Regions from separate parts of the Dorea chungnamensis genome, predicted to be linked through region 2. Evidence: predicted binding sites of a transcription regulator. Region 2 holds the regulator's gene; the other holds the start of a gene.
What was found. The regulator Rex, encoded in region 2, represses fermentation and respiration genes when NADH is low (regulators of the CRP and FNR family bind a similar motif). The targets are predictions, from matches to a motif close to ATTGTTAANTANTTAACAAT.
Positions count from the first base shown of each region.

Region 1 (16,727 bases), on a different contig from region 2:
GAGGAGTGCATCCGGTATTTGCTGTGTATTCTTCCTTCCTTCAGCGAGGATATGATCAGCTGATTCATGATGTAGCACTTCAGAATCTTCCGGTTGTTTTTGCTGTTGACCGTGCAGGATTGGTAGGCAGTGATGGAGAGACGCATCAGGGAATCTTTGACTTGTCTTATTTAAGTAATATTCCTAATATGGTAGTCATGTCGCCGAAACACAAATGGGAGTTAGCGGATATGCTTCGGTTTGCATTGTCTTATGATGGACCAATTGCGCTTCGGTATCCAAGAGGAAGTGCTTATGATGAATATGAAGATTTTCGAGAACCGATCATGCTTGGAAAGAGTGAGATGATTTATGAAGAATCAGAGATTGCAGTTGTATCTGTTGGTCATATGTTCGAAGACGCGGTAAAAGTACGGGAACAGCTGAAAATGGCAGGATATTCTTGTACGCTTGTGAATGCAAGATTTGTAAAACCGATTGATGAAGAAATGATTCGAAAGCTTGGCAAGAATCATCGTTTGATTGCAACGATTGAGGAAAATGTGCAGACGGGTGGTTATGGCGAACATGTGTTGGAGTATGTATCCAGGGAAAATTTAAATGTAAAAGTACTTCCACTGGCACTTCCAGATGACTATATAGAGCATGGAAGTATTGAAGTATTACGGAAAGAAACTGGAATTGATGTTAAGACGATGACCAGAAGAATTCAGGAACTATATGATAAAATGTGGGAGAGAGTATGAAAGAACGTTTAGATGTATTACTTGTAAAAAGAAATCTTGCTCCGTCGCGTGAGAAGGCGAAAGCAATCATAATGTCAGGCAATGTGTTTGTGGAGGGTCAACGGGAAGACAAGGCAGGTACGACTTTTGCAGAAGAAGTTCAGATTGAAGTGAGGGGACATACACTTCCGTATGTGAGCAGAGGCGGTTTGAAATTAGAAAAAGCAATTAAGAATTTCGATGTAAGCGTGGCGGGAAAGGTCTGTACTGATGTCGGATCTTCTACTGGCGGGTTTACAGATTGTATGCTGCAGAATGGAGCAGTTAAGGTCTTTGCTATTGATGTTGGACGTGGGCAGCTTGATTGGAAGCTTCGACAAGATGATAGAGTTGTATGTATGGAAAAGACAAACATTCGTTATGTGACACCAGAAGATATTGGTGAACCTGTTGATTTCTCATCTATAGATGTGTCGTTCATTTCACTGACTAAAGTGCTGTTGCCAATCCGTAATTATCTTAGAGAGAAAGGACAGATTGTTGCTTTGATTAAACCGCAGTTTGAGGCGGGAAGAGAAAAAGTTGGAAAGAAAGGTGTAGTACGGGAGAAAAGTACACATTTGGAAGTAATAACAACTGTTATTGAGTATGCGTTATCTATTGGTTTTGATGTATTGAATCTGGAGTTTTCGCCAATCAAAGGACCAGAAGGAAATATAGAATATCTGGTTCATTTGGAAAAATGTGAGGGCTCCGGGGAAATAACGGGCAATGTTGACATACAGGACATTGTAGATCAGGCATTTGACACTCTTGCAAAAAATTAAGGGGAAAGAACACAGATTATGGACAGGTTTTTAATTGTTACAAATGACGGAAAAGATAAAGATCACGCTATTACCAATCAGATAATGAATCTGTTGGAATCTGCTGGAAAAGAATGCATTTTATGCAAAAAAGATGAAAATAAAAAGATTATTCGGGATTCCGTGCCAGCTGAAATCGGATGCGCAATCGTGATTGGGGGAGATGGCAGCCTGATTGAAGTGGCTCGTATGCTTTGGAAACGAGAAGTACCGATTTTGGGAATTAATATGGGAACACTTGGTTATCTCACAGAGGTTGAAGTAACACATATCGATGAAGCTTTTCAGCAAATGTTGAAAGGCGACTATACATTTGAAAAACGAATGATGCTGCAAGGGATCTTTGATGACGGAAGTTGTGATGTCTCCTTAAATGATATTGTGGTATCCCGTAAAGGAGAGCTGCGAGTTATTCATTTTCGATTATACGTGAATGGGGAATTGTTGAATTCTTATGAAGCAGATGGAGTTATATTGTCGACACCGACAGGTTCCACTGCATATAATTTATCGGCTGGAGGGCCAATTGTTGAGCCGACTGCATCATTGATCGTAATTACACCGATTTGTTCTCATGCGTTGAATACAAGCAGTATTGTATTGTCAGCAGAAGATGAGATTGTAATTGAGATCGGTGAAGGCCGTAATGATTCGGAAGAAGAAGTATTTGTTACGTTTGACGGAGCAGATACGGTAGTCCTTAGGACCAAAGACAGAGTCACGGTGAAAAAGTCAGAAGCATCTACAACGATTATGAAGTTAAGTAATATCAGCTTTTTGGAAACATTACGTAGAAAGATGAAAGGAAATTAGCGTCATGAAAGTAAACAGACATGCAAAGATTATTGAACTAATTAATAAAAATTACATTGAAACGCAAGAAGAATTAGCAGAATATCTGAACAAAGAAGGTTTCAAAGTGACGCAGGCAACCGTGTCCCGTGATATCAGAGATCTGAAATTAACGAAAGTGCCGGCTGATAATGGCAAGCAGCGTTATGCAGTACATCAGAGCGCTGAAAACGGCATGAGTGAAAAATATATTCGTGTATTGAAAGATGGATTCGTGTCCATGGATATGGCACAAAATATACTTGTTATTAAAACGGTGGCTGGAATGGCAATGGCGGTATGTGCAGCAATTGATGCTATGAAATGGAATGAAGTTGTAGGGAGTATTGCCGGAGATGACACGATTATGTGTGCGATCCGAAGTGTTGATGATACTATAAAAGTGATGGATAAGATTAGTAAGATTGTCTTATAGGAGGCAGAATGTTACAGAGTTTGCATGTAAAAAATCTTGCACTGATTGATGAAATAGAAGTGGAATTTAAAGATGGACTGAATATCCTTACCGGGGAAACTGGTGCAGGAAAGTCTATTATTTTAGGGTCAGTGAATCTGGCACTTGGAGGAAGGTATTCGAAAGATATTTTGAGGCAAGGTGCGGAATATGGCTTTGTAGAATTAACATTTCTGGTAGAAAATGAACACCAGAAGGAAAAGTTGAACAAGTTAGATATCTATCCGGAAGATGGGATGGTGACACTTAGTCGACGCATGATGACTGGAAGAAGTGTCAGCAGAATCAATGGCGAGACAGTGTCAATCGGCCTTTTGAAAGAAGTGGCAGCGATTCTGATTGATATTCACGGACAACATGAGCATCAGTCTCTGTTGTATAAAAAGAATCATCTTGGAATTGTAGATGCATTTGCCAGAGATTCAATCGGTGAATTGCGGCAAAGGACCGAGAAGGCATATAAGGAATATAAAGCTTGTATAAAAAAACTGAATGAGATGCAGACGGATGAAGCTCAGCGCGCGAAAGAACTCTCCTTTCTTAAGTTTGAAGTGGATGAGATCCACAATGCTGATCTTCAGCCAGGAGAAGATGAAGATCTGGAGGTTTTATATCGTCGAATGACGAACAGCAAGAGAATCGTAGAATCAGTGAATGAAGCATATACATACACTAGTGAGGGAAATGATAATGCCAGTGAAGCATTGAGCCGCGCGATTCGTTCTCTTTCAGAAATCGCTGAATACGATGCAAAAGCTTCAGAACTGTATGAACAGTTGGTTGAAGTAGACAGCCTGTTGAATGATTTCAACCGTGAGCTTTCAGAATACAGCAAGACTTGCGAATTCTCTGATGAAGAGTTCTATGAGACGGAAAACCGTCTGAATGAACTGAATCATCTAAAGACAAAGTATGGTGACAGTATAGAACAAATCTGTGATTATTGTAAAAAGCAGGAAGAGAGGATTCGGATTCTGGAGGATTTTGACCATTATCTTGAAGAGTTAAAAGAGCAATGTACGCAGGCGGAAAGATCTTTTGAAGAATCGGCAGAAAAATTGTCAAAACTTCGCAAGGAACAGGCATTCATCCTGGAAACATCAATTGAAGAAGGACTTAAGGATCTGAATTTTGAGGGTGTTCAGTTTAAGATTCAGTTCGAGAAGACTAAAAATTATACTTCAGAAGGAATTGATGATATTGAATTTATGATATCTTTGAATCCTGGACAGCCGTTAAAACCTTTGGCGAATGTTGCATCCGGCGGCGAATTATCCAGAATTATGCTTGCCATCAAGACGGTTATGGCAGAGCGTGACGATATTGAAACATTGATTTTTGATGAAATTGATGTGGGAATCAGCGGAAGAACAGCACAAAAAGTCTCTGAAAAAATGGCTGTAATCGGAAGAAAACACCAGGTAATCTGTATTACGCATCTGGCACAGATTGCAGCAATGGCGGACCATCATTACATGATAGAGAAGAAGACACAAGAAGGAATTACCAGAACGAGTATCTTCCCATTGGATGAAAAAGAATCTATTCATGAGCTGGCAAGAATTCTTGGCGGAGCAAAAATCACAGACACTGTGATTCAAAGTGCTGTTGAGATGAAAGAACTTGCGAATCAGATGAAGTAAAACAGAGTAAATTATTGAAAACATCACATAATAAGATAGATATCCAAAATGGATATCTATCTTTCTTTTTGTCTGATAATAAGTAAAGTGAGGTTGTACGATGAGAAAATACTGGTATCGAAGAATTCTGATTATGATTACAACATTTACGGTTGCTATAAGCAGTGGATATTACATGAATGAATATCAGCAGAATAAATTACAGCAAGAAGTAAATGCAGAGACGGCTTCTGGTAACATGGTGATTCCCGGCGGGATGCCGATAGGAATCTATCTGGAGACAGAAGGCGTTATGGTGCTGGGAACAGAACCAATTACAGGGGAGGATGGGATGGAGTATGAGCCCGGAGCCCACCTTGTAAAAGCAGGAGATTATATTGTCGCTTTGGATGATCAAGAGATTCGCGATAAGGAAGAATTACAGGAAGCTGTCAAACATTTGGACAAGAAAGAGACCATTCTGAAAGTTAGAAGGGATGACGAGTATATTGATATAAAATTAAAACCAGTGTCATGTGGTCAAGAGGGATATAAACTTGGAATCTGGGTCAAAGATAATGCGCAAGGGCTGGGGACCATCACTTTTTTAAATGCAGACAGTCGCTTTGGAGCATTAGGACATGGAATTCATGATGTGGATACCAATACGCTGTTAGAAATTGACAATGGGACCGTATATGAGACCAGTATCAAAGATATTAAGAAAGGAGAAAACGGAACACCTGGCGGCATGGAAGGTATTATTGTTTATAATAATTATAATGTACTTGGCACTATAACTGAAAATACTGATTGCGGGATATTTGGAACAATTGATCGTATTGATTCTCTTTTTACGGATCTTAAACCGATGGAAACTGCATCAAAAGAAGAAATCGAAGTAGGACCGGCAGTTATACGGTGCGCTGTTGAAGGCGAAGTAAAAGATTACGAGATTCGTATTACAAAAATCGACAAAGGAACGCAGGAGATCAATAAAGGAATTGTCATTGAAGTGACAGATGAAAAACTTCTTGAAATCACAGGCGGAATTGTCCAGGGAATGAGTGGAAGTCCGATTATTCAAAATGGAAAACTTGTGGGTGCAGTAACACATGTGTTTGTACAAGATGCTACAAAAGGATATGGTGTATTTATCGAAAATATGCTGAAAAATGTCAAATAATAAAAAACTTGTCGATTAGAGTCAAGTTTTTACGACAGCAATTTCTTGATTTGAGATATGTCAAATTATATAATCAAACTCGACGGTTTTTGATGTAAGAGAAGGAGGCATCACAGAAAATGGGAGAGATAAATGTGGCAATAGCCGACGACAATGAAAGAATTCTGGATCTGCTTGACGAAATAATAAGCAGCGATAAGGAATTACGACTGGTCGGGAAGGCGAACAATGGGGAGGATATGTACCAACTGATCAAGGAAAAACAGCCGGATGTAGTTCTGCTTGATCTGATTATGCCGAAAATGGATGGATTGAGCGTAATGGAGATGATCGGAAATGATAAAGAATTGAAAAAACATCCTGATTTTATTGTTGTAACAGCAGTTGGACAGGAAAGAATTACAGAAGATGCCTTTAAAAGAGGTGCAAGTTACTACATTATGAAACCTTTTAATAATGAAACAGTATTAAATAGGATTAAACATGCCAATGAGATTATTCGCCATGAATTAAAACCTCAGAATATGGTGAGTCAACAAGAAGAAGTAAAGCCGGAACTTCATCTGGAAACGAAGGTCACTGATATGATTCATGAAATAGGGATACCAGCACACATCAAAGGATATCATTATCTCAGAGATGCGATCATGATGGCTGTAGAGGATATGGATGTACTGAATGCAGTTACAAAAGTCCTCTATCCCACCGTAGCGAAAAAGCATCAGACAACTGCAAGCAGAGTGGAAAGAGCAATCAGGCATGCTATTGAAGTTGCCTGGAGCAGAGGAAAATTAGATACGTTAGATGATTTGTTTGGATATACAGTAAGCAATGGAAAAGGAAAACCCACAAATTCCGAATTTATTGCATTAATTGCGGATACAATTAGATTAGAATATAAAAATTGATTGGTACTTTTCTTCTAAAAAAAAATACGGTATAATATATTTATATTTGTGAGGTTTGGAGGAAAAGTTATGAAAAAAATACTATTTGCAGCGTCAGAATCAGTACCTTTTATAAAAACGGGTGGGCTTGCGGATGTAGTTGGTTCTCTGCCCAAATATTTCAATAAAGAAAAATATGACGTTCGGGTGATGCTGCCAAAATACATGTGTATGAAAGAAGAGTGGATGGAGAAACTTACTTATCATACCCACTTCTACATGGATTTGAATTGGAGAAAGCAGTATGTAGGGGTGTTAATATACGAATATGAAGGAATTACATTCTATTTTATAGATAATGAATATTATTTCAATGGTTTTGCACCTTATGGCGATATGTATGCCGATATTGAAAAATTTGCATTCTTTTCGAAAGCAGTGTTAAGCGCACTTCCATTGATTGATTTCAGACCAGACATCATTCATTGCCACGACTGGCAGACAGGGCTGGTTCCTGTATATCTGGATAATTTCCGTTATGGCAATGAGTTTTATCGCGGAATCAAGACTATTATGACGATACATAATCTGAAGTTCCAGGGCACATGGGATGCTAAGAGAGTAGGGGATATTACGGGACTTCCGGAGTATTATTTTTCCCCGGACAAGTTAGAAGCATATAAAGATGCTAATTATCTGAAGGGCGGAATTGTATATGCGGATAAGATCACAACGGTAAGTAAATCCTATGCAGAAGAGATCAAGATGCCATTCTATGGCGAAAGACTGGATGGGCTGATGAATGCCCGCTCCAATTGTTTGTCAGGTATTGTAAATGGTCTGGATTATGATGAATATAACCCAGAGACAGATACAAAGATTGAGAAAAAATATTCGATCAGCAATTTCCGGCGAGAAAAAGTCAAAAATAAGATTGCTCTTCAGAAAGAACTTAATCTGACTCAGGACAGCCATACGATGTTGATTGGTGTGGTATCTCGTTTGACAGATCAAAAAGGATTTGATCTTGTGGCCTATGTGATGGATGAGCTTTGTCAGGATGCAATTCAATTGGTAGTGCTTGGAACAGGAGAAGCACAGTATGAGAATATGTTCCGCCATTTCGAGTGGAAATATCCAGGTAAGGTATCTGCAAATATTTATTACTCAGATGCACTTTCCCATAAGATATATGCTTCCTGCGATGCATTTTTGATGCCATCTCTGTTTGAACCATGTGGATTGAGTCAGTTGATGAGTCTTCGTTATGGAACGTTGCCGATTGTAAGAGAAACTGGTGGTTTGAAAGATACGGTAGAGCCATATAATGAATATGAAAAGACTGGTACGGGCTTTAGTTTTTCAAATTACAATGCGCATGAGATGCTTGCGACGATACGTTATGCAGAGCGCATTTACTATGATAAAAAGCGTGACTGGAATAAGATTGTTGAACGTGCTATGGCACAGGACTTCTCATGGAATAATTCTGCAAGACAGTATGAGGAATTATACGATAGTATGTAAGAAGTTCGCAAGAGATATGTAGAAGGACGAGGTTATGGATACAAGGACGAAAGAGGCGATTCGTTACTTGGGATATGGAAGCCATGCGGTAGATGATCATACACTTGCTTTAGTGGAAAGTTCGTTTGCGGAACTGGACCAGATAGCGGGAAAGCGAATCATCTATCGCATTTTTGACGTATCCTTCAAGGAGACAGATCGTTTGCAAATTGGGAAGCTGAATATTATCAGTAAAAATCTGGGAAAGAATTTGGCGGGGTGTCAATCAGCGGTCATATTAGGAGCGACTCTTGGTGCAGGAGTAGATATGCTGTTGCGAAAGTACGCGCTGACAGATATGGCCAGAGTAGTTACACTGCAGGCATGTGCAGCAGCTATGCTGGAAGAATATCTGGATGAGTGTCAGCAGAGCATAGGAAAAGAATTAGAAAAAGATAGACTCTATCTTAGGCCGAGATTCAGCCCAGGATATGGAGACTTTCCTATTGAACATCAGGAAATGATCTTACGAATGCTGGATACAGCAAAAACCATCGGTTTAACTATGACAGACAGCAGTATGTTGACGCCGACGAAATCTGTGACAGCCGTCATTGGTGTGAGTCGAAGCAAAGAGCCTTGCCATATGAAAGGGTGTGAAGCTTGTGAAAAAAAAGATTGTATATATCGGAGATGTCCATAGAGGATTGCGGAAGAATGAACAGATGAGATGACAACAAAGGAGAAGACGAATGTTATTAGAACGACTGGGAAAAGAATTATTGTATTTTGATGGTGGAATGGGAACTTTGCTTCAGTCGAAAGGACTGAAGCCAGGAGAACTTCCAGAAGTATGGAACCTGGAACATACAGAAGAAATCGTTGATATTCATCGTCAATATTATGAGGCGGGAAGTGACATTGTTCTGACGAATACTTTTGGTGCTAACGCATTAAAATTCCATGATTCAAAATATGCATTAAAAGATATTGTGACAGCTGCTGTAGCGAATGTAAAAAAAGCAGCATCTTTAGGAGTGCATGACGGACGAGAAGTATATACGGCATTGGATATAGGACCAACTGGTAAACTGCTGAAGCCGATGGGGGATCTTGCGTTTGAAGATGCCTACGAGGCTTTCAAAGAAGTGGTAAAATATGGAGAAGATGCTGGTGTGGATCTGATTCATATTGAGACTATGAGTGATACCTATGAAGTAAAAGCAGCTGTTCTCGCCGCAAAAGAGAATACAGACTTGCCGGTATTTGCAACAATGATTTTTGATGAAAAAGGAAAGCTTTTGACAGGCGGAGATGTTCCGTCAGTTGTTGCTATGTTGGAAGGATTAAGAGTTGATGCATTAGGAATTAACTGTGGAATGGGGCCTGAGCAGATGCTCCCGATTCTAAGTGAGATTATGGAGTACACTTCTATTCCGGTCATTGTAAAACCGAATGCAGGACTTCCAAAACAAAGGGATGGTGAAGTATACTATGATGTAGTTCCAAGACAATTTGCGCAAACGATGCAGAAAGTTCTGCAATTAGGAGCCAGTGTGATCGGTGGATGTTGTGGTACTACACCGGAACATATCCGTGTCATGATTCAAGGTGTTCAGAGCCGTCAGCTGCAAAGACCGGTTCCTACAGATAAAACGATTGTATCTTCTTATGGAAAAGCGGTTTTGTTAGGGCAGAAGCCTATGATCATCGGAGAGAGAATTAATCCGACCGGAAAAAAGAAGTTCAAACAGGCTTTAAAAGAACACGATATGGATTACATATTGAAAGAAGGAATCACACAGCAAGACAGAGGTGCGCATATTCTGGACGTTAATGTCGGCCTTCCGGATATAGATGAAGTTGCCATGATGAAAGAAGTTATTACTGAGCTACAGAGTGTAACCAGTCTGCCATTACAGATTGATACGGTAGATATTAAAGCTATGGAAGCTGCGATGCGTATATATAATGGGAAACCGATGGTAAATTCTGTGAATGGCAAGCAGGAATCTATGGATCAGGTTTTTCCTTTGATTCAAAAATATGGTGGTGTGGTGATTGGACTGACCATTGATGAAGAAGGAATTCCTAATACTGCAGAAGGAAGGATTAAGATTGCTGGGAAGATTATAAAAGAAGCAGAAAAATATGGTATTCAGAAAAAAGATATTGTCATTGACGTCCTTGCAATGACAATCAGTTCTGAACCAGATGGCGCAAAGGTAACATTGGAGGCATTAAAAGGGGTACGGGAAGCATACGGTGTATGCACAGTGTTGGGGGTGTCCAACATCTCTTTTGGACTTCCTTATCGTCCGGCGATTAATTCCAATTTTTATACTATGGCAATGCAGAATGGTCTGAGTGCAGGAATTATTAATCCATCTTCCGAAGATATGATGCGTTCTTATTATTCTTTTTGCGCATTGATGAATTATGATGAAAATTGTGAGGAATATATTCAAAAATATGGAAATCAGCAAATCTCTACGACATCAATAATGTCTTCAGAGCTTACTCTAAAATCTGCAATTGAAAAAGGATTAAAAGAAGAAGCTCATCATGCAACCAGAGAATTGTTAAAGTCCCAAGAACCATTGGAGATTATCAATCAACATTTAATTCCGGCTTTGGATGTTGTAGGAAAGGGTTTTGAGAAAGGAACCATTTTTTTACCGCAATTGTTGATGAGTGCTGATGCAGCGAAGATTGCGTTTGCGGTGCTGAAAGATGTCCTTGCCCAGAACGGCGGAGATGTTCAGAAAAAAGATAAAGTGATTCTGGCAACGGTAAAGGGAGATATCCATGATATAGGGAAAAATATTGTGAAAGTATTGCTGGAAAACTACAGTTTTGATGTGATTGATCTTGGAAAGGATGTTCCACCGGAAACGATTGTAGATTGTGCAATCCGGGAAGATGTCAAGCTGATTGGTTTGAGTGCATTGATGACGACCACGGTTGTCAGCATGGAAGATACAATTAAGCTTCTGCATCAGAAAAAGCCAGAATGTAAAGTTATGGTTGGTGGGGCAGTGCTGAATCAAGATTATGCGGATATGATTGGTGCCGATTTCTATGGGAAAGATGCAATGCAATCAGTGTATTATGCACAGAGAGTATTTTCAGAAGAATAAAAGAAGGAAAAGAGGAAGAAGAATATGTCATTAATATTACCAGAAAAATATGATCCCCGTCTGGGTGTGCGAGAAACGCAGGAGGCAATCAAGTACATTCGTGATACATTTCAGAAAGAATTAGGGAAGGAAATGAATCTCGAGAGAATCTCAGCACCGTTGTTCGTAGAAAAGAGTAGTGGACTGAATGATAACCTGAATGGTGTGGAACGTCCTGTACAGTTTGATATTGCTGGAATTCCCGGAGAGACTGTAGAGGTGGTACATTCCCTTGCAAAATGGAAACGTATGGCCTTGCATGAGTATGGCTTTCAGCCAGGAGAAGGGTTATATACCAATATGAATGCCATTCGCCGGGACGAAGAACTGGATAACCTCCATTCCTGTTACGTGGACCAGTGGGATTGGGAGAAGGTTATTACGAAGGAAGAACGAAATATTGATACTCTAAAAGAAACTGTGAGAACTATTTTTAAAATCATCAAGCATATGCAGCATGAGGTTTGGTATAAGTATCCCAATGCCGTAAAGAAACTTCCGAATGATGTGTTCTTTATCACCTCTCAGGAATTAGAGGATCGTTATCCGGATAAAACGCCAAAAGAAAGAGAAAATTTGATTACCAAAGAATATGGCTGCGTATTCTTAATGCAGATCGGAGATAAACTGGCAAGTGGAAAACCCCATGATGGACGTGCACCTGATTATGATGACTGGCAGTTAAACGGAGATATTCTGTTCTGGTTTGAGAATCTGAACAGTGCTTTGGAGATTTCCAGTATGGGGATCCGTGTTGATGAAAAATCACTGGAAGAGCAGCTGAAAAAGGCAGGATGCGAGGAGAGAAAAGATCTTCCATATCATCAGATGCTGTTGAATGGAGAATTGCCTTATACAATCGGCGGCGGTATTGGACAATCCAGATTATGTATGCTCCTTTTGGATCGTGCACATGTAGGAGAAGTACAGGCAAGTATCTGGCCAAAAGAGATGCGGGAGACTTGCAGACAACATAATATCTTCCTTCTCTAATTAAGAAAATGTTTTAAAATAGGAACAAGAGAAATGGTTGACAATTCATTAACAAATAATTATAGTTGAATCTGTAAAAATGATACGTTATACCAGGAGGATATGAGAACTATGATGAGAGGATTGGACACGACAGTTAGAAAACTCAGACGAACAGTATTTGAGGAAGTTGCCAGACTGGGATTTAAGGCGAATGCAGATACTCTGAATGATGATATGGAAGCAATTCCATATAAAATCGTGAATGATGATACGATTAAATACAGAGAGAGTGTTTATCGTGCACGTGCAGTAGTAAGAGAGCGTCTTCGTCTTGCAATGGGCTTATCTCTGCGTCCAGAAAACAAACCGGTTCATCTTACTGCAGGTGTGGAAGCCAGCAACATTTCAGATAAATATTATGAACCGCCGCTTATGCAGGTGATTCCATCAGCCTGTGAAGGATGTCAGGAGAAAGGATATGAAGTCAGCAATATGTGTAAAGGCTGTCTGGCGCATCCATGTATGGAAGTCTGTCCAAGAGGCGCGATCTCTATGGTCAATGGTCGTTCTTTTATCGATCAGGAGAAGTGTATTAGCTGTGGAAAATGTAAAACAGTCTGTCCATATGATGCAATCTCAAAAAAGGAACGTCCATGTGCAAAGGCGTGTGGTGTCTCTGCAATTGAAACAGATGAACAAGGACGTGCAAAAATCAACGTAGATAAATGTGTTTCCTGTGGAATGTGCATGGTAAGCTGTCCGTTTGGAGCTATTTCTGATAAGTCTCAGATTTTCCAACTTGCAAGAGCTCTGACAGAGGGCGATGAGATCGTTGCGGAGATCGCACCGGCATTTGCAGGACAGTTTGGAGATAATATTACGCCGAGAAACTTAAAAGCAGCTCTTCAGGAACTTGGATTTTCTGAAGTATATGAAGTTGCACTGGGTGCTGATATCGGAGCAATCGCTGAGGCACGTCATTATGTACATAAAGTAGCTACCGGAGAATTGCCATTCTTATTAACTTCTTGTTGTCCTTCCTGGGCGATGCTTGCGAAAAAGTATTTCCCAGATATGATTGACCAGGTTTCTCAGGAACTGACACCGATGGTGGCAACTGCCCGTACAATTAAGAAAGAACATCCGAATGCAAGAGTGGTATTTATCGGGCCATGTGCTGCGAAGAAGCTGGAAGCCATGAGAAGAACGGTAAGAAGTGATGTAGACTTTGTTATTACTTTTGAAGAATTGCAGGCAATGTTTGATGCAAAAGATATTGATCTTCTGGAGTATGAAGCAGAATCTTCCTTCCATAATGCAACGGGTGCAGGACGTGGATATGCGGTTGCAGGTGGTGTTGCTGATGCAATTGAACAGTGTGTCAAAGAATATTATCCAGATGTGGAAGTTAAGATTGAACATGCAGAAGGTCTGGCAGAATGTAAGAAGATATTATCTATGGCCAAGGTTGGCAGAATGAATGGATGTCTGATCGAAGGCATGGGATGTCCTGGCGGATGTGTAGCAGGTGCAGGTACCAATCTTCAGGTTGCAAAAGCACAGAAGAAGGTAAAAGAGTTCGTAGATGGTTCTACAAAGAAATTACCTCCAAAAGAATTAGAAGAAATTGAATTAAAGTAACTACAAAGGGGCAAGCGGAGCGTTGACAAACCGCTTGCTTCTCTTTATAATTAAAACTTAGTTATTTAAATATTTTACAGAATCTAAAATATTTCATGTATACGTATGGGTCATATATAGGAATGGGTCATGAATGCATATGAATAGGGAACAGGAGGATGTTATGCAGAAATACGGAGTAAATGAATTAAGAAGGATGTTCCTTGAATTTTTTGAGAGTAAAGAACATCTCGCTATGAAAAGTTTTTCATTGGTGCCACATAATGATAAGAGCTTATTGTTGATCAATTCAGGAATGGCACCATTAAAGCCATATTTTACCGGACAGGAGATTCCACCAAAAAGAAGAGTGACAACTTGCCAGAAATGTATTCGTACCGGAGATATTGAAAATGTAGGTAAAACAGCACGTCACGGTACCTTTTTTGAAATGCTTGGTAATTTTTCGTTCGGAGATTATTTTAAAACAGAATCCATTCACTGGACATGGGAATTCCTGACAGAGGTTGTGGGGCTTGATCCTGACAGACTGTATCCTTCTGTTTATTTGGAGGATGATGAAGCATGGGAGATCTGGAACAAGGAGATTGGAATTCCAGCAGAAAGAATCTTCCGGTTTGGAAAAGAGGATAATTTCTGGGAACATGGTTCCGGCCCGTGCGGTCCATGTTCTGAAGTATATTATGATCGTGGAGAAAAGTATGGCTGCGGCAGTCCTGACTGTACAGTAGGCTGTGAATGCGATCGTTATATGGAGATCTGGAACAATGTATTTTCACAGTTTGATAATGACGGACACAATAATTATACTGAATTAGCTCAGAAGAATATCGATACTGGTATGGGGTTGGAGCGTCTGGCTTGTATTGTACAAGATGTGGATTCCATGTTTGATATTGATACAATTAAGGCTTTACGTGACCATGTCTGTCGTCTTGCAGACGTAGAATATGGAAAAGATGATGAGACGGATGTCTCTATCCGTGTTGTTACTGACCATATCCGTTCTGTGACATTTATGATTTCTGATGGAATTATGCCATCCAACAGTGGACGTGGCTATGTTCTTCGTCGTTTGCTTCGTCGTGCTTGCCGTCATGGAAGATTGTTGAATATTAAAGGTGCATTTTTAGTAGAATTGGCACAGACTGTCATTGACGGTTCAAAAGATGGTTATCCTGAACTGGAAGAAAAGAAAGACTTTATCTTTAATGTTATTGCTAAAGAAGAGGCACAGTTTAATAAGACTATTGATCAGGGATTGTCTATTCTTGCAGAAATGGAAGCAGAGATGGCAAAAAATGAAGAAAAGGTTCTTTCTGGAGAAAATGCATTTAAGCTTTATGATACTTATGGATTCCCGATAGATCTGACCAGCGAGATTCTGGAAGAAAAGGGGCTTACTTATGATGAGGAAGGTTTCAAAAAAGCACAGAAAGAACAGCGCGCCAAATCAGAAGGTACCTTTGGTACACATGCGATGTCCGGAAAAGATGCGACAGTATATGATGAACTGGATCCCGCACTTGCAACAGAATTTGTAGGATATGAAGATCTTATCTTTACTTCTAAGATTACTGCACTTACGACCGATGCATCCAAAGCAGACGCAGAAGTGGTAGATGCATTATCTGACGGAGAAAGAGGAACTATCATTGTTGATAAGACTCCTTTCTATGCTACCATGGGTGGTCAAGAAGGTGATATCGGTGTAATCAGGACTGCAGATGGCGAATTCGTAGTAGAAGAATGTATTCATCTTGCAGGAACAAAGGTCGGACATATTGGTCATGTATCAAAAGGAATGGTAAAAGTTGGAGATGAGGCAGAATTGACTGTAGAAGAAGAGAATCGTGGCCTGTGTGCAAAAAATCACAGTGCAACGCATCTTCTGCATGCGGCACTTCGTCAGGTGCTTGGTACTCATGTAGAGCAGGCGGGATCTTCCGTCAATGCAGACAGACTTCGTTTTGACTTTACACATTTCTCTGCAATGTCCAAAGAGGAATTGAAACAGGTAGAAGATATTGTGAATACAAAGATTGCAGCATGCCTTCCTGTAGTAGCACAGAATATGCCGATTGAAGAGGCAAGAAAGACTGGGGCGGCTGCATTGTTCGGTGAAAAATACGGCGATATCGTTCGTGTAGTAAGCATGGGAGACTTTTCCGTCGAGTTCTGTGGTGGTACTCATGTGGCGAATACCGGAGTGATCACAGCTTTAAAGATTGTGTCAGAAACTGGAGTTGCCGCAGGGGTTAGACGTATCGAAGCATTAACTTCAAAAGGATTGTTAAAATATTATGATGAACTTGAAAAGAAACTTCTGGAAGCTTCCAGTCTTGTAAAAGCAAATCCTGATCAGCTCGCTGAGAAGATTCAGCACCTTTTGTCTGATAATAAAGCATTGAACAGTGAATTAGAGAGCCTGAAGAGTAAACTTGCCCAGGATTCACTTGGTGATGTAATGGATCAGGTGGTTGAAGTTAAAGGTATAAAATTGTTGGCAACAAAGGTGGAAGGTGTAGATATGAATGGTCTGCGTGACCTTGGTGATCAACTGAAAGAAAAGTTAGGTGAAGGAGTTGTTGTACTTGCTTCTGCTAACGAAGGCAAGGTAAGTCTTATGGCAATGGCTACAAAAGAGGCTATGGATAAGGGCGCACATGCTGGTAATCTGATCAAGGCATCAGCAGCTTTAGTTGGCGGAGGCGGCGGTGGACGTCCGAATATGGCACAGGCCGGCGGAAAGAATCCTACAGGCATTGACGCGGCTCTTGCAAAAGCAGCAGAGGTTCTGGAACAACAATTGGCATAGTTCTTCGTTATATAAT
Region 1 is NZ_JBDOHT010000010.1:40,434-57,160, reverse strand. It holds gene dxs (1-deoxy-D-xylulose-5-phosphate synthase) at 1-746, shown strand, start outside; gene ABE613_RS10030 (TlyA family RNA methyltransferase) at 743-1,552, shown strand; gene ABE613_RS10025 (NAD(+)/NADH kinase) at 1,571-2,404, shown strand; gene argR (arginine repressor) at 2,409-2,858, shown strand; gene recN (DNA repair protein RecN) at 2,867-4,540, shown strand; gene spoIVB (SpoIVB peptidase) at 4,641-5,705, shown strand; gene spo0A (sporulation transcription factor Spo0A) at 5,825-6,613, shown strand; gene glgA (glycogen synthase GlgA) at 6,683-8,119, shown strand; gene ABE613_RS09995 (vitamin B12 dependent-methionine synthase activation domain-containing protein) at 8,154-8,801, shown strand; gene ABE613_RS09990 (homocysteine S-methyltransferase family protein) at 8,851-11,238, shown strand; gene asnA (aspartate--ammonia ligase) at 11,263-12,270, shown strand; gene ABE613_RS09980 (4Fe-4S dicluster domain-containing protein) at 12,382-13,893, shown strand; gene alaS (alanine--tRNA ligase) at 14,057-16,711, shown strand.
Region 1: a site for Rex is predicted at 12,307-12,326, ahead of ABE613_RS09980 (4Fe-4S dicluster domain-containing protein). Genes of this name have one in related genera too.

Region 2 (16,727 bases):
TGGTGTAGATGTCATTGCATTTACTGCAGGTATTGGAGAGAATTCTGGATCCATGCGTGCAGATGTTATCAAGTATCTTGGATATCTTGGAATTACACTTGATGAAGAAGCGAATGGCAAACGTGGTGAGGAGATTGCAATCTCAACTCCAGATTCTAAGGTAAAAGTTCTTGTAATTCCTACCAATGAAGAGCTTGCGATTGCTCGTGAGACGGTAGCATTAGTATAAACAAGATATAAGAATATGATATGGTTTTAGGAATACCCTCCTGCAGTTTTGTGGGAGGGTTTCATCATACTGATGTATCAGAAAACGTCGAATTTCTGGAACAGTTCGAAAAATTTGAAAGGTTTTAAGCAAAATCAACAAATATTTGTTGACAAAAACCTTTTACGTGATATAATAATCTAGGTATGAATAGGGGTGACTATATGTTAATTGACCTATCCAATGTTTTGTCTGAACCACATAAATCCTTGGATGAAACAGTTCCATGTACATTAGAAGTATTTCAATCAAAACTCGGTACGTTTCCGGTTTTATCAAAAGAGGATGTCTATATTACGATTGATTATGTAAAAGATAGACAGATTGAGATTCACGGGACATGCGGACTTGTGATAGAGATACCTTGTGATCGTTGCCTGGAGCCTGTTCCGACAGAATTTCATCTTGATTTTACAAAAAAGGTTGAAGCAGGAGTTTCTGAAGAAGAGAAGATGGATTCAGATGAATTCGATGAATCAAATTATATTGACGGATATGCTCTCGATGTAGATAAACTGATCTACAACGAGGTACTAATAGGGTGGCCGACGAAGATTCTGTGTAGCGAAGACTGTAAAGGAATTTGCAACGTATGTGGTCAAAACCTGAATCAGGGAACTTGTAGTTGTGAAGATACAAGTCTTGACCCTAGAATGTCAGTTATCCGCGATGTGTTTAAGAATTTTAAGGAGGTGTAACCCATGTCAATTTGTCCAAAGAACAAATCTTCTAAAGCAAGAAGAGATAAAAGAAGAGCTAATTGGAAAATGAGCGCTCCAAACCTGGTTAAATGCAGCAAGTGTGGCGAGTTAATGATGCCTCACAGAGTGTGCAAGGCTTGTGGCTCATACAACAAAAAAGAAATTATTCCTCAGGACTAATTTAGAATGATGTTGAAAGGTAAGACTTACTAGTGGTTGGTAAGTCTTATTTTTTATGTAGAAATCATTGCTTTTTATAACAATGTTTAGTAGAATAAAATCTAGTAGGCTAGGAGGAAAGATTATGTCAGAAATTACAAAAGTAGTATTGGACGCCATGGGCGGTGACAATGCACCAAAAGAGATGATTAAAGGTGCTGTTGAAGCTGTCTCAAAAGAAGCTGGCCTGAAAGTGATTCTGGTAGGTCGCGAAGAGGAGATTACTTCAGAGCTTGCATCTTACAATTATAAGAAAGAGCAGATAGAGGTAGTGAATGCCACAGAAGTGATTGAGACCGCAGAACCGCCGGTTAATGCGATTCGCCGGAAGAAGGATTCGTCAATCGTAGTTGGTATGAAGATGGTGAAGAAAGGAGAGGCAGATGCTTTTGTGTCTGCAGGAAGTTCTGGAGCCATTCTTGTTGGCGGTCAGACGATTGTAGGAAGGCTTAAAGGAGTTGAGAGACCACCGCTTGCACCATTAATTCCAACAGAAAAGGGAGTCAGTCTTTTGATTGACTGCGGAGCGAATGTGGATGCCAGACCATCGCATCTGGTTCAGTTTGCCAAGATGGGTTCCATATATATGGAGCATATTGTAGGAATAAAAAATCCTAAGGTAGCGATTGTAAATATTGGAGCAGAGGAAGAAAAGGGAAATGCATTGGTAAAAGAGACATTTCCATTGCTGAAAGAGACAAAAGGAATCAATTTCACAGGAAGCATTGAGGCCAGAGAAATTCCACATGGACAGGCAGATGTGATTGTCTGTGAGGCATTTACTGGGAATGTAATTTTGAAATTGACAGAAGGACTTGCATCTACACTGGTTGGAAAGATCAAGGAAGGTATGATGAGTACCCTTCGCAGTAAAATTGGTGCACTTCTTGTAAAACCGGCATTGAAAGCAACGTTGAAGGAATTTGATGCCAGTGAGTACGGTGGAGCGCCACTTCTTGGATTGAATGGTCTTGTAGTGAAAACACACGGAAGTGCAAAAGCAAAAGAAGTGAGCAATACATTGATTCAGTGTGTAACCTTTAAGAATCAGAAAATTAATGAAAAAATCAAAGAGTGTATTCAAACGGATGTGATATCCGCTGAATAGAGAGAACAATAAGTAGGAGAAAAGGAGAAACAAAATGGAATTCGAAAAAATTAAGGAAATTATTGCTGATGTATTGAATATTAATGCAGACGAGATTACGATGGATACTACATTTGTAGATGACTTGGGAGCAGATTCTCTTGATATTTTTCAGATTATTATGGGGATAGAAGAGACATTTGATATTGAAATTGATAATGATGATGCTGAGAAGATCGTTACAGTAGGAGATGCTGTAGAACAGATCAAAAATGCAACAAATAACTAGGGAATATAGAAAAGAAAAAGCCCAGTAGGGCTTTTTCTTATGTGAGGCATATTATGGGACTGGATTTAAGAATATTAGAAAATAAAATCGGATATAAATTTAAAGATTTTCATTTATTAAAAAAAGCGATGATTCATAGTTCTTATGCAAATGAAATGCATCTGCCAAAATATGAATGTAATGAGCGTCTGGAGTTTTTAGGAGATGCTGTATTGGAATTGGTGTCTAGTGAATTTTTGTTTTATGAACATGGGAAGATGCCGGAAGGTGAACTTACAAAGACAAGAGCCAGTATGGTATGCGAGCCGGCTCTGGCTTTTTGTGCCAGAGATTTGAAGTTGGGTGATTACCTTCTGCTTGGCAAAGGAGAGGAAGCTACTGGAGGACGTAAAAGAGAATCTATCACCTCAGATGCAATGGAAGCACTGATTGGAGCAATCTATATTGATGGTGGTTTTGCTAATGCAAAAGAGTTTATTCAGCGATTTATCTTGAAAGATCTTGAGAATAAAAAGCTCTTTTATGATAGCAAGACTATCCTGCAGGAAATTGTACAGGCCAATTTTAAAGAGGTCATTTCCTATAGACTGATTGGAGAAGAAGGTCCTGATCACGATAAATCGTTTCATGTGGCCGTCTCTATTGGAGAAAAGGTCTATGGCCTTGGTACGGGCCGTACAAAAAAAGCGGCAGAGCAAGACGCAGCTTACCAGAGTATTTTGAAGCTGCACAAGATGAATATAAAGTAGGTGTAGAATGTATTTAAAAAGCATAGAAGTGCAAGGGTTTAAATCATTTGCACACAAGATTAAATTTGACTTCCATAACGGGATTACAGGCATTGTAGGACCGAACGGAAGCGGCAAGAGTAATGTTGCGGACGCCGTGCGATGGGTGCTTGGAGAACAGCGTGTAAAACAATTGCGTGGTGGAAGTATGCAAGATGTTATTTTCTCCGGTACGGAGAATCGGAAGCCTCTAAGTTATGCTTCTGTGGCAATTACACTGGATAATTCAGATCATCAGCTCCCGATTGATTATGAAGAAGTAACAGTCGCCAGAAAACTATATCGTTCTGGAGAAAGTGAATATTTAATCAATGGGAGCGCCTGTCGTTTAAAAGATGTCAATGAGTTATTCTACGATACCGGAATTGGAAAAGAAGGTTATTCTATTATTGGTCAGGGACAGATTGACAAAATCCTAAGCGGTAAGCCAGAGGAACGAAGAGAATTATTCGATGAAGCAGCTGGAATTGTAAAATTCAAACGCCGAAAAAACATGTCCGTCAAAAAGTTGGAAGAAGAACGGCAGAATCTTTTGCGGGTAAATGATATTTTAGCAGAGCTTGAGAAGCAGGTCGGACCTCTGGAGAGACAGGCAGAGACGGCAAAAGAATACTTAAAAAAGAAAGAACAGTTGAAAACGTATGATATTAACATGTTCTTACTTGAGACTGAGAGACTACAGGAACAGATTCAGGGAATTGATGAAAAGCTTGACGTGACCAGAGAAGAACTTGGAGAAGCAAGCAGTCAATATGATGCCATGAAAACAGAATATGAATCTGTGGAAGAACAAGTTGATGGCATTGATGCATCGATTGAAAAAGCGAAAAGTCAGCTCAATGAGACTAATATGTTGAAACAGCAGCTTGAGAATCAGATAGAATTGTTCAAAGAGCAGATTCGCAGTATGCATATGAATGATGCACATTACGATCAGCGTGCAAGAACTATCGATTCAGAAATAAATGTCCGTGAGGGTCAACTTCAAGAATTAAAGTCAGAACAGGAAGCGATCCAGAAACAGATGGATGAACAGATGCATCTTGAAGAACAGGCCAAAAAAGAGCTGATTGATGTTCAATCCAAGATTGCAGAAATCACTGCTTCTGTAGATAAAAATAAAAATGATATCATGGAATTGTTGAATAGCAGGGCATCTACTAAGGCAAAGATTCAAAAATACGATACCATGCTTGAGCAGATTCATGTCAGAAAGGCTGGAATGGATCGCCAGATTCAGGAATCTGAAACGGAGATCCGGGAACAGAGCAAAAAACTAAAAGGTTATCAGAATGAATTAAAAGAAGTATCTTCTAAGATTATTGAACTGTCTGAAGAGAGCAGTCAGTATGAGACGAAAATTGAAGAACTTCAGAAACGACTGGCAAAGCAGACGGAGCAATTTCGTATCGGACAGACAGCATTTCACAGAGAGCAATCCAGATTAGAATCTTTAAAAAATATTACTGAGCGTTATGATGGGTATGGTAATAGTATTCGAAAAGTAATGGACAATAGGGACAGAGAAAAAGGATTGTTAGGCGTTGTTGCTGATCTGATCAAAGTGGATAAAAATTATGAGATTGCCATTGAGACAGCACTTGGAGGTAATATTCAGAATATTGTAACTACAGATGAAGAAACAGCCAAACGGATGATTCAGTTCTTGAAAAAGAACAAGTTTGGACGTGCAACATTTCTTCCGTTGACTACAATTCATGCCTATTCAGGAATCGGGAAGCCGGAAGCCTTACATGAACAAGGCGTTATCGGTACTGCGAATACACTTGTAAAGGTGGAAAGCCAGTATAAATCATTAGCAGATTATTTGCTTGGAAGGACGCTTGTTGTTGACCATATTGATCATGGAATTGCAATTGCAAAAAAGTACAAACAATCTATACGCATTGTAACGTTAGAGGGAGAATTGATTAATCCTGGAGGTTCCATGACTGGTGGAGCTTTTAAAAATTCCAGCAATCTGTTGAGCAGACGACGTGAAATAGAGGAGTTTGAAAAAACAGTTAAAAAACTGAAGCAAGAGATGGATGAGATGGAAGCGTCTTCCGAAGCCTTGCGAAAAGAGCGTGCTGGTTATTATGAGAAACTGGATGAGATCAGTAACAAACTCCAGAAAGCATACGTCATTCAGAACACGGCAAAAATGAATGCCGATCAGGCAGCATCTAGAATGAAAAATGCAAATGAGATTTCTGAGCAGACTAGAATAGAGTCAGAAAGGCTGGATGAACAGATTACAGACATTATTGATAATCAGGAATCCATCAATGTTGAGTTAGATACATCAGAAACGCTTGAAAAGGATCTGACAGAACGAATTGAAAAAGAACAGAAAGTTCTTGATAAAGAACATGAAGAAGAGACTTTGAAGTTAAAAAGAACAGAAGAGATACATCTTGCATATGCCAGTCTGGAACAAAAATTTACATTCGTGATAGAGAATGTAAATCGTATTCAAGAAGAAATCGGTAAATTTCAGAATGAATTAAAAGAATTGGAGAAGAGTAAAGGTGGTACTTCAAAGGAAATCGAAGAAAAAGAGGAGCAGATCACAGAACTGCGACAGACTATAGAGAATTCAAAAGATTTATTTAAAGAGATTCAGAATGAAATAGAAAAATTCAAAAAAGAACGTGAAGAATTAAACCAAAAACACAAAGTATTCCTGCAAAAACGTGAAGATCTGTCCAAGCATATGTCAAGTCTTGATAAAGAAATATTCCGTCTGGAGAGTCAGAGAGAGAATTATGAGGCATCCTCTGACAAACAGATGAATTATATGTGGGAAGAATATGAGATTACGTTTAACCATGCAAGAGAGTTAAGAGACAAAAATCTGACGGATCTTGCAAAGATGAAAAAGAGGATACAGGAATTAAAAAGTGAGATCCGTGCACTTGGAAATGTGAATGTTAACGCGATAGAAGAATATAAGAGTGTATCCGAACGATATGAATTCTTAAAAGGACAGTATGATGATCTGGTGGAGGCAGAAGCAACGCTGGAACAGATCATTGAAGAACTTGATACTGCGATGCGTAAACAGTTTCAGGAGCAGTTTGCCTTGATAGCCAAGGAATTTGATACAGTATTTAAAGAGTTGTTTGGCGGTGGAAAAGGTACATTGGAGCTGATGGAAGATGAAGATATTCTGGAAGCGGGTATTCGAATCATTGCTCAGCCGCCAGGAAAGAAATTGCAGAATATGATGCAATTATCCGGCGGCGAGAAAGCTTTGACGGCTATTGCGCTATTATTTGCTATTCAAAATTTAAAACCATCCCCGTTCTGTCTGCTGGATGAGATTGAGGCGGCATTGGATGATAACAATGTTGTGAGGTTTGCGCAATATTTGCATAAATTAACGAAACATACACAGTTCATTGTAATTACACACCGAAGGGGAACAATGACTGCTGCCGACAGACTGTATGGTATTACTATGCAGGAAAAAGGTGTATCTACACTTGTATCTGTAAGTTTGTTAGAAGATGAGTTGGAGCAATAGGAGGACGATATGACAGAAGAGAATAAGGAAAATATAGGTTTTTTTAAACGTCTGGTCTCAGGTCTCAGTAAGACGAGGGATAATATTGTATCTGGGATGGACAGTATTTTTAATGGATTTTCTCATATAGATGATGAGTTCTATGAAGAGCTGGAAGAAGTTCTAATCATGGGAGATCTTGGTGTTCAGGCTACTTATGATATTCTGGATGATTTGAAAACCAAAGTAAAAGAGCAGCATATCAAAGAACCTTCACAATGCAGACAGATATTGATTGACAGTATCAAAGAACAGATGGATGTAGGTGAAACTGCTTATGAGTTCGAGAAAAAGACGTCGGTTGTTATGGTAATCGGAGTCAATGGTGTCGGAAAGACTACAACAATTGGAAAATTAGCCGGTAAACTCCGGGCACAAAATAAGAAAGTTATATTGGCTGCTGCGGATACGTTTCGAGCTGCAGCGGGGGAGCAGTTAAAAGAATGGGCAAACCGGGCACAGGCAGATCTGATCGGTGGACAGGAAGGTTCTGATCCTGCGTCGGTTGTATATGATGCGGTTGCGGCTGCTAAGGCCAGACATGCGGATGTGCTGTTATGTGACACTGCCGGAAGACTCCACAATAAGAAGAACTTGATGGAAGAATTAAAGAAAATGAATCGAATTATTGATCGTGAGTATCCAGAAGCATTTCGGGAAACATTGGTCGTTCTAGATGCTACAACAGGTCAGAATGCATTGCAGCAGGCAAAAGAATTTAATGAAGTAGCAGACATCACAGGAATCATTTTGACAAAAATGGACGGAACTGCCAAAGGGGGGATTGCTGTGGCAATACAGGCTGAACTTGGGATTCCAGTCAAATATATTGGCGTAGGGGAGACTATAGATGATCTTCAGAAATTTGACGCAGATACTTTTGTAAACGCTTTATTTACAGCAGAATAAGAGAGGAGAAATATTCAATGCTTACATTAGAAAAATTTGAAGAAGCCAGTGAACTTGTAAAAAAGGTTACAAATCCGACAAAATTGGTATATAGTGAATACCTTAGTCAGCAGACTGGCGGAAAGATTTATTTGAAACCGGAAAATATGCAGTATACAGGTGCATATAAAGTAAGGGGGGCATATTATAAGATTAGCACGATGACAGAAGAAGCGCGTGAAAAAGGATTGATTACTGCGTCTGCAGGAAATCATGCTCAGGGAGTTGCGTACGCTGCTCAGAAGTTTGGCTGCAAAGCAACGATTGTAATGCCAACGGTCACTCCGCTTATCAAAGTAAATCGAACGAAAAGCTATGGAGCAGAAGTGATCTTACATGGGGATGTCTATGATGATGCTTGCGAATATGCATTGAAACTTGCAGAAGAAAATGGCTATACGTTTGTACATCCATTTGACGATCTGGCAATCGCAACAGGTCAGGGTACGATTGCGATGGAGATTGTTCAGGAATTACCTACAGTTGATTATATTCTGGTGCCGGTTGGCGGCGGCGGTCTGGTGACAGGTGTATCAACGCTTGCGAAAATGCTGAATCCTAAGATTAAGGTAATTGGTGTAGAACCTGCTGCCGCAGCAAGCATGAAAGCGGCTCTGGAAGCAGGAGAGCCTGTTACCCTAGATAGTGCTAATACAATTGCAGACGGTACCGCTGTAAAGCGTGTTGGAGAAAAGATTTTTCCGTATGCAAAAGAGAATATCGACAGTGTCCTGACGGTTGCTGATGATGAATTGATTGCCGTATTTTTGGATATGGTAGAGAACCATAAGATGATAGTAGAGAATTCGGGTCTGCTGACAGTTGCAGCTCTGCGTCAGCTTGATTTGAAAGGTAAAAAGGCAGTTGCAATCTTAAGTGGTGGAAATATGGATGTAATCACCATGTCTTCTATTGTACAGCATGGTTTGATACAACGAGACAGAATCTTCTCTGTATCCGTACTTCTTCCGGATAAACCAGGTGAATTGGTACGAGTTGCGGCAACCATCGCCAATGCACAGGGAAATGTTATCAAGTTGGAACATAATCAGTTCGTAAGTACCAACCGAAATGCGGCAGTAGAACTTCGTATCACTATGGAGGCGTTCGGAACAGAACATAAACATGATATACTGATGGCACTTGAAGATGAAGGATTCCGTCCAAGAGAGATTGGAGCAAAGCTATACTAAAATGAGATGAGAATTCACAACATTAAAGAGACAGAAAATTTGTTAGAATTTTCTGTCTCTTTTTGTATAAAGAGAGAAAAATTCCCCTTGACACAAAATGTATAATTGTATACAATTATACACATTAAGATATAAAATAATGTTTTGTTTTGGTAATGTCATTTTAAGGAGTGTGTATTATGGAAAATAGAAAAGTTTATTTGGACAAGCATTCGAATTTGCTTCAATTGGAGGAGCATATGTATCCTCTGGTCGATGTTGATACACCGAATGTATTCCGGAATCTATTTCATTATGATGAGATTCCGAAGATTGCATTTAACGATCGTATTGTACCCCATAGTATGCCGGATGAAATCTGGATTACAGACACTACATTTCGTGATGGTCAGCAGTCTCGCGCGCCATATAGCACAGAACAGATTGTGACACTCTATGACTATTTTCATAAACTAGGTGGACCGAAGGGAAAGATTCGCCAGAGTGAATTCTTTTTGTATAGCAAGAAGGATCGGGATGCAGTATATAGGTGTATGGAAAAAGGATATAAGTTTCCGGAAGTGACTAGTTGGATCCGCGCAAGTAAAAAGGATTTTGAACTGGTAAAAGAGATTGGAATGAAAGAAACTGGAATTCTAGTAAGCTGTTCTGATTATCATATCTTTTATAAATTAAAGATGACAAGAAGAGAGTGTATGAATCATTACTTATCAGTGATCCGTGAATGTCTGGAAACTGGAGTGAGCCCGAGATGCCATCTGGAAGATATTACGCGTTCTGATATCTATGGTTTCGTTATTCCATTTTGTCTGGAACTTATGAAATTAATGGATGAATATAAGATTCCAGTGAAGATTCGTGTCTGTGATACGATGGGATATGGAGTAAACTATCCAGGAGCTGTGATTCCAAGATCTATTCCTGGAATTATCTATGGACTTCGTGTTCATGCGGGTGTGCCAAGCGAATTAATTGAGTTCCATGGTCACAATGATTTTTATAAAGCAGTCAGTAACTCTACAACTGCATGGTTATATGGTGCAAGCGGTGTAAACTGTTCACTTTTTGGCATTGGAGAACGTACTGGCAATACACCTTTGGAAGCTATGGTATTTGAATATGCACAGTTAAGAGGAACATTGGATGGTATGGATACAACGGTAATTACAGATCTTGCAGAGTATTACGAGAAAGAGATAGGATATCAGCTTCCGTCAAGGACACCATTTGTAGGAAAGAATTTTAATGTTACCAGAGCGGGTATTCATGCAGATGGACTATTAAAAAATGAAGAGATTTATAATATATTTGATACAGATAAATTCCTCAAACGACCACCGTTGGTTGCAGTATCCAATACATCTGGTCTTGCTGGGATTGCGCATTGGATCAATACGTACTTTCATCTGCCTGAAGAAAAACAAGTAGATAAAAATTCAGAATTAGTAATAATGGTGAAGGCATGGGTAGATAAAGAGTATGAGGAAGGCCGTGTTACGGTACTGACAGATAATGAATTGCTTGTTGTTATTGATGATGCATGTAAACAGCTTGGAGTCAGCCTTGTCCAGGAGAAATAGAATCGAAGAAGGAGCAGAACATGGAAGAATATCAAGACCATTCTCTTAGAGGAAAGGTATTTCAAAAACTCCGTGAAGATATTCTCTCTGGAGTATATAAAGATGATGATGAATTAAGAGAGATTTCCATTGGAGAAGAAATGGGAGTCAGCAGAACGCCAGTTAGGGAGGCGCTTAGACAGTTGGAGCTAGAGGGGCTGGTGACGATCATTCCTAATAAGGGAGCTTATGTAAAAGGTATTACTCAAAAAGATGTACATGATATTTATAAAATAAGATCTCTTTTGGAAGGCTTATGTGCAAGATGGGCGACAGATAATATTTCCGATGAACAGATAGAAGAATTAGAGGAGATTATTCTATTGTCAGAGTTTCATTTGCAAAAAAAGAGTGAAGGAAAAGCGGCACAGGTATCTGAATTGGATGGTAAATTTCATAAAGTCTTGTATGAGGCATCCAACAGTCGTATACTAGAACATGTATTATCTGATTTTCACAAATATGTGAAGATGGCACGTACTTTGTCGGTAGGTGCCAAGGACAGAGCACAGAAATCAATCGAGGAACATAAAGGTATTCTTGAGGCAATTAAGAATAAAGACGCTGATCAGGCTGAAATGCTTGCGAATCAGCATATCATGAATGTTATGGAGAACCTCCATATGGAGAAGTAAATCAAAAAGGAGAGAAGCAAGATGGCAAAGATTAAGATGACAACACCAATTGTAGAGATGGATGGAGATGAGATGACAAGAATCTTGTGGAAGATGATCAAAGAGAATCTTCTGGAACCATTTATTGAACTGAACACGGAGTATTATGATCTTGGACTGGAACACAGAAATGAGACCAATGACCAGGTAACCATCGATTCTGCAAATGCTACTAAAAAATATAAAGTAGCAGTGAAATGTGCAACAATCACACCAAATGCCGCACGTATGACAGAATATAATCTAAAAGAAATGTGGAAGAGTCCGAATGGAACAATCCGTGCTATTCTTGACGGAACAGTATTTCGCGCTCCAATTGTGGTAAAGGGAATAGAACCTTGTGTGAAGAATTGGAAGAAACCAATTACAATAGCGAGACATGCTTATGGTGACGTTTATAAGAATACGGAGATGAAGATTCCGGGACCTGGAAAAGTAGAACTGGTTTATACTGCCGAAGATGGAACAGAAACGAGAGAACTGGTACATAATTATGCAGGACCAGGTGTTGCACAGGGAATGCACAATCTGTGCGGATCCATTGAAAGTTTTGCAAGAAGCTGCTTCAATTATGCTCTGGATACCAAGCAGGATCTGTGGTTTGCGACGAAAGATACGATTTCTAAAAAATATGATCATACATTCAAAGATATTTTCCAGGAAATCTATGATGCAGAATATGCAGAAAAATTTGAAAAAGCTGGTATCGTATATTTCTATACGTTGATTGATGATGCAGTTGCCCGCGTTATGAAATCAGAAGGCGGATATATCTGGGCATGTAAGAACTATGACGGAGATGTAATGAGTGATATGGTTTCTTCCGCATTCGGTTCATTGGCTATGATGACCTCTGTACTGGTATCTCCAGAAGGTTATTATGAATATGAAGCTGCACATGGAACAGTACAGCGTCATTATTATAAACACTTAAAAGGAGAAGAAACATCAACCAATTCAGTTGCCACTATATTTGCATGGACCGGAGCGTTGAGAAAACGTGGTGAATTAGACAGCAATCAGGAATTGATGGATTTTGCAGATAAGCTTGAAAAAGCAACGATCGACACAATTGAAGAAGGAAAAATGACCAAAGATCTTGCTTTAATTACAACTTTAGAGAATCCAACTGTGTTGAATAGTGAAGAGTTTATAAAAGCAATTGCTGAGAAATTGTAGTAATTAATAGTAAAAAGGGGACGTAGTAAAATTAACTTTTACTACGTCCCCTTTTTACATTTAGGGTGTACCCAAATGAAAAATATGTTATACTTGTTCCCAGGAAGGAGTTGTGTATCGTGAAGAGTAATTGTGAATCATGTGCTCATTATGAATATGATGAGGACTATGAATGTTTCACTTGTCAGATGGCATTAGATGAGGATGAATTGTATCGATTTGTGACCAATACATATTACGATTGCCCATATTATAGTTATGGCGATGAATATACGATTGTTAGACATCAGATGTAGATTATATGAATGGGGGAAGTATAGAAGATGAATATATTGATGATTAATGGAACTATGCGAAAGGGTTCTACTTATCATGTGGGAAAAATGTTGATTGATAAGATTGCTACAAAGGAGGATCAGGTAATTGAACTATTTCTACCGAAGGATATGCCTGAGTTTTGCAGAGGCTGTGGAAGATGTATTATGGAAGATGAGACAAAATGTTTTGATTATCTAATGTACATGAAGCGGTTGACTGGCTTGATTGATAAAGCTGACCTGTTGATTCTGACTTCACCGGTTCATGTCATGCATGTAACGGGAGCGATGAAATCTATGTTGGATCATTATGGATATCGTTTTATGGTTCACAGACCGGGAGCTTCTATGTTTCGAAAACAGGCAGTGTGTATTGCAACTGCCGCGGGAGGCGGCGTGAGATCTACGCTTAAGGATATGAAGATTAGTCTCCAGTTCTGGGGTGCCGCTAGAGTGTATACCTACGGAATGTCGGTGGCATCGCTTGGTTGGGATGGTGTCAGTGCAGATAAGAAAGAGCGGATTGACAGAGATTTGAGTAAGCTTGTATTAAAGATTTCCAAAGATCCAGATGGAGTGAATCCAGGAATCAAGACTCGTGCTCTGTTCTATATTATGAGAAGCTTTCATAAAAAAGGAATGAGTCCGGTGGATGATAATTATTGGAAAGAAATGGGATGGCTTGGAAAAGAACGTCCATGGAAATTACTGAAAAAGGAAGAGCTGTAGCTATTCAGCCAGCTCTTCCCATTTTATATACAGCTCTTCAAGTTCTTCCGCAATAGCTGCCTTTTCATTGGCTAATTCCTGACATTTAATGGAACTTGTAAAAATATCTTCCTGCAACATCATTTCGTCAATCTTAGCATCCCGCTCTTCAAGAGTAGTGATGCGTTCTTCGGTTTTCTTCAGTTCGTTTTTTCGTTTTCGCTCGCGAGCCTGTGCTTCTTTTTGTTCCTTCCAGTCGAGCTTAGAATCTGACACATTTGCTGCAACAGAGTCTTTGCCAGAAGATATAGCAGAATTTGCAGTTCCTGGAATATAAACAGAAGACGGGGCACCAGCATAAATGGTTGTTAGCTCGTCTTTTTTTTCAAGATAATAGTCATAATTCCCTATATAATTTACAAAAGTCTGATTCACCAGATCAAGGATCCTTGTTGCTGTCTGATTGATAAAATAACGATCGTGTGAAACATATAAGATAGTTCCGGTATAGTTGTTCAATGCTTTTTCCAGAATTTCTTTTGATGGAATATCCAAGTGGTTTGTTGGTTCGTCAAGAATCAGAAAATTAGCTTTCGAAAGCATCAGCTTCGCTAAAGATACTCTGCCACGTTCTCCACCGCTTAGGTCACCGATCCGTTTAAACACATCATCCCCAGTAAATAAAAAAGCGGCCAGCATATTTCTGATCTTCGTGTTAGTCAAATCCGGGTAATCATCTGAAATTTCGTCAAAAATGGTTTTTTCCATATGTAGTACATGGTGTTCCTGATCATAGTATCCGATCGCTACATTAGTTCCCAATGTAAATGTACCGGAATCTGCTGATATTACCTGATTTAAGATTTTTAAAAGTGTTGTTTTCCCCGTTCCATTGTCACCGATGATTGCAACATGTTCCCCGCGTTTAATGTCAAAACTTATATCTTGAAACAGAACTTGATTTGGAAATGATTTACTTAGATGTTCAACAGACAGAACATCGTTACCGCTGACACAAGAAGGCTCTAATGTTAAGTGAATCTCATTATTTGCTTCCAAGGGTTTCTCTACAGGACGGATCTTTTCCAACATCTTTTCACGGCTTTCTGCACGTTTGATAGATTTCTCACGATTAAAAGAACGAAGCTTTTCAATTACGGCTTCCTGATGCTTTATTTCTTGCTGCTGATTTAAATATTCTTTTATCTGAGCATCACGAAGCTGCTGCTTTTTGGCAGCATAATCACTGTAATTTCCATTATAGGTCATCAATTTTCCAGATTCGATTTCTAAGACCTTAGTCACTACTTTGTTCAAAAAGTAACGGTCATGAGATACGATCAGAACGGCTCCTGGATAATTCAGAAGATAAGTTTCTAACCAAGCTATAGAGTTTAGATCCAAGTGGTTAGTAGGCTCGTCCAAAAGCAAGATATCTGGCTTGGTGAGCAATAATTTACCAAGAGAGACGCGGGTTTTCTGACCCCCAGAAAGGGTATCTACGGGTTTAGAAAAATCATTTTCTGTAAAACCAAGACCTTTTAATACCCCGTTAATCTCACTTTCATATGCATAACCATTCTGGCGTTCAAAAGAAGCTGTCAGACGATTATATGTTTCAAGGCGTGATGTCAATGCATCACCTTCTAAATGTTTTAATTCTAATTCGATGGAACGGATCTGTGTTTCCATTTCGATGATATCAGATTTGGCAAGTTTCACTTCTTCATAGATAGTGCTTCCACTTTGCATAGCCTGATGCTGTGCAAGATATCCCAAGGTTTTGCCTTTGGTTAAAATTACTTCTCCGCGGTCAGAAGGAAGCTCACCTACAATCATTTTAAAAAGCGTTGATTTTCCCGCTCCATTGGGACCAACAAGAGCTGCTTTTTCGTGATCTTCTATATGAAAAGAACCGTCAGCGATAATCACTTTTTCGCCGAAAGATTTACTGATTCCGTGACATGCTAATATCATATTATTTTCATATCCTCCTTTTTCACTCGTTTTCATTATAGCGAAAATAGGACAAAATACAACTAAAAGTTTGACTTTGTTCACACAATTCTATATAATATTTCTTAGAATGAAATGGAAGGTGAGACTATTGGAAGAGAGAGAGATTTCCCAGGCGGTCATCCGTAGATTGCCACGATACTATCGATACTTAGGAGAGCTACTTGAAAATGGAGTGGAGCGTATCTCGTCTAACGATTTGAGTAAGCGTATGAAAGTGACTGCATCTCAGATTCGTCAGGATCTTAACAATTTTGGTGGGTTCGGTCAGCAGGGCTATGGTTATAACGTTAAATATTTGTATACAGAGATTGGTAAGATTCTTGGCTTGGAAGAGGCTCATAATATGATTATTATAGGAGCTGGTAATTTAGGGCAGGCTCTTGCTAATTATGCAGCTTTTGAGAAGAGAGGATTTGTATTAAAAGGAATTTTTGATGTCAACCCAAGATTGGTGGGTGTTTCAATCAGAGGCGTGCCGATTCGTATGATGGATGAGTTAAAGACATTTGTCCAACAAAATGATGTTGAGATTGCAGTTTTGACTATTCCAAAGGATAAGGCAATTGAAGTGGCTAATATGCTGGTAGACAATGGTGTTCGTGCAATTTGGAATTTTGCCCATACAGATTTGAATCTGCCGGATCATATAATTGTTGAAAATGTACACTTGTCTGAAAGCTTAATGCAGTTATCATACAATATTAGCCGATATAACGAAGAACATAAGAAATAATAAGCAAAGACGTGTAATGACTGGCATGCGCAGACGGGCTGGTTTTTACACGTCCTTTTATATTATAAAATGAACTTGGAAGGTGAGATTATGCGATATCTGCTTAATGGAAATCAAATGAAAAAGGCGGATCAATATACAATACAGGAACTGGGAATTCCGTCTATGGAGTTAATGGAGCGTGCTGCAAAGAGATGTGTAGAGACTATGGAGGCGGAAAAGCTTGATCTGTCCAAAGCGTGTATCGTATGTGGTTCAGGGAATAATGGTGGTGATGGATTTGCGATAGCGAGACTTTTAAAGGAAAAAGGGTATCCTGTGACAGTTTGTTTTGTAGGAAATGAATCTCATCGTACGGATGAAACAAAACAGCAGATGAGTAAATTAAGGGAAACAGGTGTTGAGATATTCAAAGAG
Region 2 is NZ_JBDOHT010000004.1:27,938-44,664, reverse strand. It holds gene ABE613_RS04765 (acetate kinase) at 1-229, shown strand, start outside; gene ABE613_RS04760 (YceD family protein) at 433-966, shown strand; gene rpmF (50S ribosomal protein L32) at 970-1,149, shown strand; gene plsX (phosphate acyltransferase PlsX) at 1,274-2,296, shown strand; gene acpP (acyl carrier protein) at 2,331-2,564, shown strand; gene rnc (ribonuclease III) at 2,618-3,313, shown strand; gene smc (chromosome segregation protein SMC) at 3,321-6,881, shown strand; gene ftsY (signal recognition particle-docking protein FtsY) at 6,891-7,829, shown strand; gene ilvA (threonine ammonia-lyase) at 7,847-9,061, shown strand; gene ABE613_RS04720 (hydroxymethylglutaryl-CoA lyase-like TIM-barrel protein) at 9,241-10,641, shown strand; gene ABE613_RS04715 (GntR family transcriptional regulator) at 10,662-11,315, shown strand; gene ABE613_RS04710 (NADP-dependent isocitrate dehydrogenase) at 11,337-12,533, shown strand; gene ABE613_RS04705 (DUF6472 family protein) at 12,653-12,829, shown strand; gene ABE613_RS04700 (flavodoxin family protein) at 12,857-13,579, shown strand; gene ABE613_RS04695 (ABC-F family ATP-binding cassette domain-containing protein) at 13,580-15,535, opposite strand; gene ABE613_RS04690 (redox-sensing transcriptional repressor Rex) at 15,666-16,310, shown strand; gene ABE613_RS04685 (NAD(P)H-hydrate dehydratase) at 16,401-16,727, shown strand, end outside.